Regions from separate parts of the Streptomyces violaceus genome, predicted to be linked through region 1. Evidence: riboswitches for the same ligand, from Rfam matches in the RefSeq annotation. Region 1 holds a riboswitch; each other region holds the start of a gene.
The links. A riboswitch is a leader RNA that binds a small molecule or an ion and turns the genes downstream of it on or off. The one in region 1 is predicted to bind cyclic di-AMP.

Region 1 (3,250 bases):
CCTCCGACGCCGAGGGCGCGGACGCCGCCCTGGACCGGCTGGCCAAGCTGGTCTCCGAGGGGCTCGAGGAGCTTCCCGAGACCGTCTGAGTATTTCCCCGCGCCTGACCCGGCGCACCCTGAAGAGCTCGTCCGAATTCATCGGGCGAGCTCTTCGCCTTTCCGGTGAATTCCCTGTCGGCGGGCAGCAGAAATAATCCCCCGCGAATTTCCCGCTCTTTGTATACGGCTCCCGTGTTAATGCCGCAGGCTCGCCGTGTTTACGGCATGTTGCGAGTTCCTCACACGCTCGGCGCGCTCCCCGGCGGAGCCGAAACGCAGCCGGTGCGCGGCCGTCGCGCGCTCGGTGTGCAGCGCCGTGACCGCCCGCGCACGCTCGCTGTCCCCGCGCGCCACCGCGTCCACGATCGCGCCGTGCTCGGCCCAGGACTCCACGGGTCCGGCCGGCACCTCCACGGCGTACATCCAGGCGATCTTGTGCCTGAGCTGGGTGAGCATCGAGGTCAGCGCCGGACTGCCGGAGGCCTGGGCGAGCGTCTCGTGGAACCAGCCCCCCAGAGAGCGCAGGTCGTCGCTGTTGCCCCGGCGGGCGCGCTCCTGGCCGAGCCTGACCAGGCCGCGCAGCACCTTCAGATGGGCCTCGGTGCGGCGCTGGGCGGCGCGAGCGGCACCCAGCGGCTCCAGCAGCATGCGCATCTCCAGCAGGTCGGCGGCCTCCTGCTCGGTGGGTTCGGCGACGCACGCGCCCGCGTGCCGCCGGGTGACCACGAAACCCTCGGCCTCCAGGGTGCGCAGGGCCTCCCGGACGGGGACACGCGAGACGCCGTAGCGGCGCGCGAGGAGTTCCTCGGTGAGCCGGCTGCCGCGCTCGTAGACACCCGCGACGATGTCGTCCCGGATGGCCGTGCACACCGAGTGCGCGGGAATACGCATGACCGACCTCCGCTTAATCCCCGTGAAACGTCGACTGGTGACGTGTGTTCCGTGACTCTATTGCAATGAGCCGGAATTTCCGACGGGAGGCAGGAAACCAGGGATATTTTTTGGACAGCCGGCCGTGGCGCACGCCGAAAGCCCCGGCTCGGGGAGCCGGGGCTTTCGGGGAGAACAGTCGCCGTCAGATGTTCAGACGTTCACGCCGTGCGAGCGGAGGTAGGCGACGGGGTCGATGTCGGAGCCGTACTCGGGGCCGGTGCGGGCCTCGAAGTGCAGATGCGGGCCGGTGACGTTGCCGGTCGCGCCGGACAGGCCGATCTGCTGGCCGGGGGTGACCTTCTGGCCCACCGAGACGCTGCTGGACGACAGGTGGCCGTACTGGGTGTACGTCCCGTCGTTCATCTTGATCACGACCTGGTTGCCGTAGGAACCGCCCCAGCCGGCCTCGACGACCTCACCCATGCCGACCGAGTGGACGGCCGTGCCACTGGAGGCGTGGAAGTCGACACCGGTGTGACTGCCGGAGGACCAGACGGCGCCGCCGGACTTGTAGCCGGTGGAGACGTACGAGCCGGAGATCGGGGACACGAAGGTGTTGAGACGCTTGCGCTCGGCCTCGCGGGCGGCGCGCTCCTTGGCCTCGCGAGCCTTCTCGGCGGCCTCCTTGGCCTCCTTGGCCGCCTCGGCGGCCCGCTTGCGGGCGGCCTCCTCGGCCTTCTTCTTGGCGGCGGCCTCTTCGGCTGCCTGCTTCTGGGCGACGGCCTGGGCGTCGATCTTCTGGGCCACGGTGTCGCCCATGGTGACGACCGGGGTGAGACCGGTCTGCTCGACAGCGGGCTCGGCGGCGAAGGCCGGGGCGGCCACGGTGCCCACGACGCCGGTGGTGGCGAGGGCCGCGACGCCGGCCGCGCGGGCCGTGCTGCGCTGGATCCGGCTGGGACGACGGTGCTTCCCGGTGGCGCGTGTGAACGCCATGTAGTGGCTGGTCCTTTCCTTCCCTCTCGCCTACCGGGTTAGCTGACGGGTTCGGAGCAGGAAGGTCTCCTACGGACCCCCTCGCGACTCGCGCGGGCGTCCGATTCACCCCAGGGACTGCGGTGGGTCCCCGGCTCCCCTGGCTCGCGCCGTACGGGGACTCGGCGATGACTGTCCGGTGCCGCGGGTGCGGCGCACTGCCTGACGAACAGCCCGGACGACGCTAAGCGGCGCCACTTTCAATTCCCAAACGGATCCCGGCTTTTGTAGCGCATCCCACAGGGCAGACGGGCAACTCCTACCTCAATTCGGGCATAAAGGAGCCCTGGTGCCTTAGAAGACAACCAGGGCCCCTACGCGCGCGTGCCGCTCGCCTCCCGCTACTCGGCGGCGACGACGGCGACTTCGCCGATGCCGAGGGCCTCCACCGGGCCCTTGATCTGCGCCGCGTCGCCGACGAGGACGGTCACCAGACGGTCCACCGGGAAGGCGCTGACGGCCGCCGCGGTGGCCTCCACGGTGCCGGTCGCGGCGAGCTGCCGGTACAGCGCGGCCTGGTAGTCGTCGGGCAGGTGCTGCTCGACCTGATCCGCCAGCGTGCTCGCTACGGCCGCCGCCGTCTCGTACTTCAGCGGCGCCACGCCGACCAGGTTCTGCACGGCGACGTCCCGCTCGGCGTCGGTCAGCCCCTCGGCGGCGAGGGTGCGCAGCACCGTCCAGAGGTCCTGCAGGGCGGGGCCGGTGTTGGGCGTGTCCACGGAGCCGCTGATGGCGAGCATCGCGGCACCGGTCCCGTCCGGGGCGGACCTGAGGACCTGGGCGAACGCCCGCACGCCGTAGGTGTAGCCCTTCTCCTCGCGCAGGACGCGGTCCAGGCGGGAGGTGAGGGTGCCGCCGAGGCAGTACGTGCCGAGCACCTGGGCGGGCCAGACACGGTCGTGCCGGTCCGAGCCGATCCGGCCGATCAGCAGCTGCGTCTGGACGGCGCCCGGGCGGTCCACGATGACGACCCGGCCGGTGTCGTCGGCGGTCACCGGCGGCACCGGCCGCGGCTCGGCCGAGGAGCCGGTCCAGGCGCCCAGCGTGTCGCCGAGCAGCGCGTCGAGATCGATGCCGGTGAGGTCACCGACCACCACGGCGGTGGCCGTCGCCGGGCGGACGTGCTTCTCGTAGTAGGCGCGTACGGCCGGGGAGTCGATCGCGGCGACCGTCTCCTCGGTGCCCTGCCGGGGCCGCGACATGCGCGAGCCCGCCGGGAACAGCTCCTTGGAGAGCTCCTTGGCGGCACGGCGGGCGGGGTTGGCCAGCTCGTGCGGGATCTCGTCCAGGCGGTTGCGGAC
Region 2 (3,250 bases), 1.4 Mb from region 1:
CCATCACCGTGACCGGGACGACGTACCGCGCGGCTTTGCGCCGCCCGGAGCGCTGCTCGTCGACCTCCCCGCCGGTCGTGCTGTCGTCGGATGCGTACGGTGCCATGTGTGCCCTACCTCCGTGGTCGGCGGCGGCTGTCCGTGTTCGTCCACGCACTCGTCCCTGAGCCGCCATTCTCACCCGAACAGGTGAGGAGTGGTGTTTCCGTGGTGTCCATCTGACCAAATCGGCCAGGGAAATACGTCAGACCCCGGACTCAACTCCACGTACTGCTGGGGTATGACACGGAGGGGCGGCTTCTCCCCCGACCCGTAGGGGTCGTGCGGGAAAGACCGGCTAGCCGGCCCGGTGCACCACCGCGTCGCACAGTTCCACGAGTGCCGTCTTCGCGGCGCACTCGGGCAGGGGGGCCAGGGCCGAGCGGGCGTCCTGGGCGTAGCGGACGGTGTCCTTCCGGGCCTGCTCCAGCGCCGGGTGAGCCCGCAGCTGGCGCAGGGCCTCGGCGTGCCGTTCGTCGTCGGTGAGGTCGGAGTCCAGCAGCTCGCACAAGGCGATGTCGTCCGCGAGCCCGAGCCGGGCCGCCCGCTCGCGCAGCCGCAGCACCGGCATCGTGGGGATGCCCTCGCGCAGATCGGTGCCCGGCGTCTTGCCGGACTCGTGCGAGTCGGAGGCGATGTCCAGGACGTCGTCCGCGAGCTGGAAGGCGACGCCGAGCCGCTCGCCGTACTGGGTCAGCACGTCCACGGTCGTCTCGTCGGCGCCGGACATCATGGCGCCGAACCGGCACGACACCGCCACCAGCGAACCGGTCTTGCCGCCCAGCACGTCCAGGTAGTGCTCGACGGGGTCGCGGCCGTCCTGCGGTCCGGCCGTCTCCAGGATCTGCCCGGTCACCAGCCGTTCGAACGCCTCGGCCTGCACCCGCACCGCCTCCGGACCGAGGTCGGCCAGGGTGTGCGAGGCACGGGCGAAGAGGAAGTCGCCGGTGAGGACCGCGACGGAGTTGCCCCAGCGGGTGTTCGCACTCGCCACTCCGCGGCGCACCGTCGCCTCGTCCATCACGTCGTCGTGGTACAGCGTGGCGAGGTGGGTCAGCTCCACGACGACGGCCGACGGCACGATCCCGGGCGCGTACGGGTCACCGAACTGGGCGGAGAGCATCACGAGCAGCGGACGGAACCGCTTGCCGCCGGCCCGCACCAGGTGCTGGGCGGCCTCCGTGATGAAGGGCACCTCGCTCTTGGTGGCCTCGAACAAGCCTTCCTCGACAGCCGCCAACCCGGCCTGGACATCGGCTTCCAGAGCCTGGTCCCGCACGCTCAGCCCGAACGGCCCGACGTCGGTCACGAGGGGTCTCCTGTCTGCTGTGTCTGCCGGTGATTACGCGGATTGTCGATAGGTCGCTGCCATCACTCGAGTCAGCGTATCCGGTCACGTTTCGATCACCGCCAGCGCCCATGGTTACAGGCCGGGTGGTATCTGATCACGACCGTTATGTTTTTGATCAGGCCATAAGAACAGACATTTATCGACTTACCAGTCGATAGTGAGATATTCACGATTTGCCATGACGATTGAGCAAATTCCCTTTGACGGCAATTGCCCCACAGGCTCGTGATCAGTGAGTTGAATCACGTTAACCCCTGTGCCGCCCCACCCCGACATCAACCCGTACCCCCTTCAGCCGAACGCCAGTTGAGCCTTGACAGTCGCAAAGGATCAAGCGGACCAATCACCCCTGACCAAGGTCAACCGCGCGATATGTGACTCCGGTGCTTGTTCCCGACATGTGCTCTCGCATACGTTCCCGGCCTGTCCGGCGGACGCCGAATCCTGCCGCCGCCCGGACCCCCACACGAACCGACCACTCACGCAGGGCAGGAGCGGGGGACCCAGGTAAGTCGCCGGTCCGCACAGCGGCACGGCTCGGGGTTAAGCCGCGCACGGCAGTACACCGCCGTACGCGGCCGGGCACCTCCCGGCCCGAACCCGACAGCTCACCTCGCAGGCGCCGGAGAGGAACATCGCCATGGCCGGACGAGGCAAGCACCGTCGCCCCAGAACCAACCCGCTCACCCGAGGTGTCGCCATCGCAGGCACCGGCGGAGCGGCACTCACCCTCCCGCTCCTCGGAGCCACCTACGCGAGCGCCGCCGAGGCGCCGCAGAGCGCACCCGCCGTCGCACAGTCCGTGCCCCAGGCGGCCCAGCCCAAGTCGCTCACGTACACCGTGGCCAAGGGCGACACGCTCTACCGCATCGCGGACAAGTACGACGTCTCGGGCGGCTGGAAGAAGCTCTACAAGGACAACCGCTCCGCCGTCGGAGACGACCCGAAGCTGATCCACCCGGGCCTGAAGCTGAAGGTGTCGACGACCAAGGCGGCCGCCGCGAAGAAGGCGACCAAGTCGTCCGCCCCCGCCAAGCCGGCCGCGAAGCCCGCCGGTGGCGCCGCCAAGGCCACCCAGGCCTCCGCGAAGACCTACGCGAACAACCTCGACGGGTGGATCCGCGAGGCGCTGGACGTCATGGCGCAGAAGGGGATCCCGGGTTCGTACGACGGCATCTACCGCAACGTCATGCGCGAGTCGTCGGGCAACCCCCAGGCCATCAACAACTGGGACTCGAACGCCGCCAAGGGCACCCCGTCCAAGGGTCTGCTCCAGACCATCGACCCGACCTTCCAGGCCTACCACGTGGACGGCACGTCGTGGGACCCGTACGACCCGGTCGCCAACATCACCGCTGCCTGCAACTACGCGGCCGACCGCTACGGCTCGATCGACAACGTCAACGGCCCGTACTGAGCCGTCTGAGCCGTCCCGCCCAGCAGTCGTTCGAGGACGACGGCGATGCCGTCGTCCTCGTTCGACAGGGTGACCTCGTCGGCCACGGCCTTGAGTTCGGGATGGGCGTTCGCCATCGCGACGCCGTGGGCCGCCCAGTCGAACATCGGAATGTCGTTGGGCATGTCACCGAAGGCGATGGTGTCCGCCGGCCGCAGCCCCAGATGCTCGGCGGCCAGCGCCAGGCCCGTCGCCTTGGTGACGCCGCACGGCTGGAGCTCGACCGTGCCGGGCCCCGACATCGTCACCGTCGCCAGTGAGCCGACCACCGAACGGGCCGTCGCCGCCAACTCGTCGTCCGTCAGACAGGGATGGCGCAGCAGCACCTTGCTGATCGGCGCGCCCCACAGCTCGTCGCGCCGGTCGACCCGTACGGCCGGCAGGGTCGGGTGCGGCATGAGATA
Region 3 (3,250 bases), 3.1 Mb from region 1:
GAGTTCACGCCCGCCCAAAGGTGACACGCCGTCAGGACTGTGATCTTCACGTGATCTACGCGGCATTAACTTGTGACAAGTGATCGTCTGCCTATACGTTCACCCATCATCAGCGCGGCCTGGGAAATCCGGCGCCGCGCCGGTCACTGCCCTCTTGCGAAAGGTCTCCGTATGCTCTCCGGGAACGGTCGGCACCGTCGCCCCCGCCAGGCTCCGGCTCTCCTCGTCGCGGCCGGAGTGACCGGCTCCGCCATCGCGATCCCGCTCCTCGGAGCCTCCGGCGCCAGCGCGGCCGACGGCACGACCTGGGACCGGATCGCGGACTGCGAGACCGGCGGCGCCTGGAGCCAGAACAGCGGCAACGGATACTTCGGCGGCCTGCAGTTGTCCCAGGAGGACTGGGAGAACCACGGCGGCCTCGACTACGCCCCGAGCGCCGACCTGGCCAGCCGTTCCCAGCAGATAGCCGTGGCCGAGAGAATCCTCGCCGACCAGGGAGCCGGCGCCTGGCGTACCTGCGGACTGCTCTCCGGCCTCGAGCAGGACAAGAAGTCGTCTGACTCGGATGACTCGTCTGGTTCGTCGGATTCATCCGGATTGCTCGACTCCCTCGGTTCCTCCCCTTCGCCGTCCGACTCGCCGACCCCTGACGAGTCGTCGACCTCGAAGGACGATTCCGCTACGTCCGACAAGTCGCCCGACTCCGAGGAGTCCGCTTCGCGGGACCAGGAGCCCGACAGCTCCCCGTCGACGACGCCCGAGCGTGACAGGTCCGGCAACTCGCGGCAGGACGACGACTCTTCGGCTCTCACCGAGACCGGCACCGACACCGGCTCCGGCCGTCACCGCGGCCCCAGTGCCGACGAAACCCAAACGCCCGAGAACGGCCGCACGGACGACTCCACGGGCCGTCACGCCTCGCGCGACGAGGAGGGCTCCCGCGACACGTCCGAGGGTGCCTACATCGTGGGTATCGGCGACAGTCTCTGGTCCATCGCCGACTCCCTTGACGTCAGCGGCGGATGGCACGAGCTCTATGACGGCAACAAGAAGGCTGTCGGTACCGACCCGAACCTCATCCGCCCCGGTCAGACGCTCACGGTAGAGGGCGAAGCGGGCGAGAAGTAGTTGTTCGGGCAGTGCGGAAACAGGGGCGGAAGTCGCCCCGAACCCGCGCGAGTTCGCGTCATGATTCGCGGCTAATGTCCCGTTTGGGGTCCGTGAGAGATAGATCTCAGAAGCCCTGATCGTCTTTGAAATTCGGCGGATCGCGTGGCTACGGTCGGGACCGCTCGTCACCACGAGCCCCGGCTGCCGCAACGCCGAATCCTGCCAGCGGCCGTACGGGAACAGTCGTCGCGTCAAGCGCCGTAGGCAGGAGCGGGGGACCCAAGGTAAGTGCCCGACCGGCCGGTTGCGCCGGAAGGGCTTGGGGTGAAGCCGTGTCCCGGGAGGGGCGCGGCCGGGCAACTCAACCGGCCCGAACCCGACAGCTCACCTCGCAGGCGTCGGTGAGGGGATCCTTCCATGCTGTTTTCCAGCAAGGGCAAGCACCGCCGTCCGTCCAAGGCCAGCCGTGCCATCGCCGTCGCCGGTGTCACCGGCGCCGCTGTCGCCGCCCCGCTGATGGCGGCCGGCGGCGCTTCCGCCGCCACCGCCTCCGAGTGGGACGCCGTCGCCCAGTGCGAGGCCGGCGGCAACTGGTCCATCAACACCGGCAACGGCTACTACGGCGGTCTGCAGTTCTCCGCCTCCACCTGGTCCGGCTACGGCGGTACCAAGTACGCCGCCACCGCCGACCAGGCCACCAAGGAGCAGCAGATCGAGATCGGCGAGAAGGTCCTCGCGGGCCAGGGCAAGGGTGCCTGGCCGGTCTGCGGCAAGGGCCTGTCGAGCGCCGGCTACAGCGGCGGCGGCTCCTCCTCGAGCGACTCCGGCAGCTCCTCGCAGCAGAGCACCGAGTCCCGCGAGACCCAGCAGCAGCCGGCCTCCCGCTCCGACGAGCGCCCGGCCGCCAAGAAGACCGTCACCACCCCGACCGGCAAGAAGGTCAAGAAGGGCGACGGCGAGTACAAGGTCGTCAAGGGCGAGACCCTCAGCTCGATCGCGGCGGACGAGAAGGTCGAGGGCGGCTGGGAGAAGCTGTTCCAGCTGAACAAGGACATCGTCGAGGACGCCAACCTCATCTACCCGGGCCAGCAGCTGCACCTGAAGTAAGCAGCGGCTCTCAAGGGCTCCCCGCCCCGGCGCGTGTTCCCCCGTACGCGCCGGGGCGGGGTTTCTTCTGCCGGACTTTTCCGTCACCGTCTTTGTTCCGTTCGGAAACAATTTACTCTCGGTTCTGTCCATGGGGTGGGCGACCCGGTGGCCGATCGGCCCGAGCCGGTTAGGCTCATGTCGCGAGCCACCACGGCCCGCACCTCGCCGGGTCCACGCGACCCGCGTACCCAGCGTCACATCAGAAGGAGATGCTCGTGCCGTCCATCGACGTCGTCGTAGCCCGGGAAATCCTGGACTCCCGAGGCAACCCCACGGTCGAGGTCGAGGTCGGCCTCGACGACGGCAGCACCGGTCGTGCCGCCGTCCCGTCCGGCGCCTCCACGGGCGCCTTCGAGGCCATCGAGCTGCGTGACGGCGACTCGAACCGCTACCTGGGCAAGGGTGTGGAGAAGGCCGTCCTCGCGGTCATCGAGCAGATCGGCCCGGAGCTCGTCGGCTACGACGCCACCGAGCAGCGCCTGATCGACCAGGCGATGTTCGACCTGGACGCCACCGACAACAAGGGCTCCCTCGGCGCCAACGCCATCCTCGGCGTCTCCCTCGCCGTCGCCCACGCCGCCTCCGAGGCCAGCGACCTGCCGCTCTTCCGCTACCTGGGCGGCCCGAACGCGCACCTGCTGCCGGTGCCGATGATGAACATCCTGAACGGCGGCTCGCACGCCGACTCCAACGTGGACATCCAGGAGTTCATGATCGCCCCGATCGGCGCGGAGTCCTTCTCCGAGGCGCTGCGCTGGGGCGCCGAGGTCTACCACACGCTGAAGAAGGTCCTGAAGAGCAAGGGCCTGGCCACCGGCCTCGGCGACGAGGGCGGCTTCGCCCCCAACCTCGGCTCCAACCGCGAGGCCCTCGACCTCATCCTCGAGGCGATCAAGGAGGCCGGCTACACGCCCGGCGAGCAGATCGCCCTCGCCCTCGACGTGGCCGCGTCCGAGTTCTACAAGGACGGCGCCTACACCTTCGAGGGCAA

Region 2: it holds a riboswitch for cyclic di-AMP, as region 1 does, so the genes downstream of both, OG542_RS16315 (transglycosylase SLT domain-containing protein) here and OG542_RS10140 (M23 family metallopeptidase) in region 1, are expected to answer to the same signal.
Region 3: it holds a riboswitch for cyclic di-AMP, as region 1 does, so the genes downstream of both, OG542_RS24150 (transglycosylase family protein) here and OG542_RS10140 (M23 family metallopeptidase) in region 1, are expected to answer to the same signal.

Annotation. Positions count from the first base shown of each region.
Region 1 covers NZ_CP107911.1:2,272,149-2,275,398, forward strand. The annotation lists gene OG542_RS10130 (HPr family phosphocarrier protein) at 1-89, shown strand, start outside; gene OG542_RS10135 (GntR family transcriptional regulator) at 237-932, opposite strand; gene OG542_RS10140 (M23 family metallopeptidase) at 1,125-1,910, opposite strand; cyclic di-AMP (ydaO/yuaA leader) riboswitch at 1,923-2,087, opposite strand; gene OG542_RS10145 (M16 family metallopeptidase) at 2,291-3,250, opposite strand, start outside.
Region 2 covers NZ_CP107911.1:3,645,364-3,648,613, forward strand. The annotation lists gene OG542_RS16305 (LolA family protein) at 1-106, opposite strand, end outside; gene OG542_RS16310 (polyprenyl synthetase family protein) at 338-1,348, opposite strand; cyclic di-AMP (ydaO/yuaA leader) riboswitch at 1,853-2,027, shown strand; gene OG542_RS16315 (transglycosylase SLT domain-containing protein) at 2,031-2,807, shown strand; gene OG542_RS16320 (HAD family hydrolase) at 2,771-3,250, opposite strand, start outside.
Region 3 covers NZ_CP107911.1:5,325,995-5,329,244, forward strand. The annotation lists gene OG542_RS24140 (cytochrome P450 family protein) at 1-24, shown strand, start outside; gene OG542_RS24145 (transglycosylase family protein) at 172-1,128, shown strand; cyclic di-AMP (ydaO/yuaA leader) riboswitch at 1,357-1,523, shown strand; gene OG542_RS24150 (transglycosylase family protein) at 1,528-2,217, shown strand; gene eno (phosphopyruvate hydratase) at 2,475-3,250, shown strand, end outside.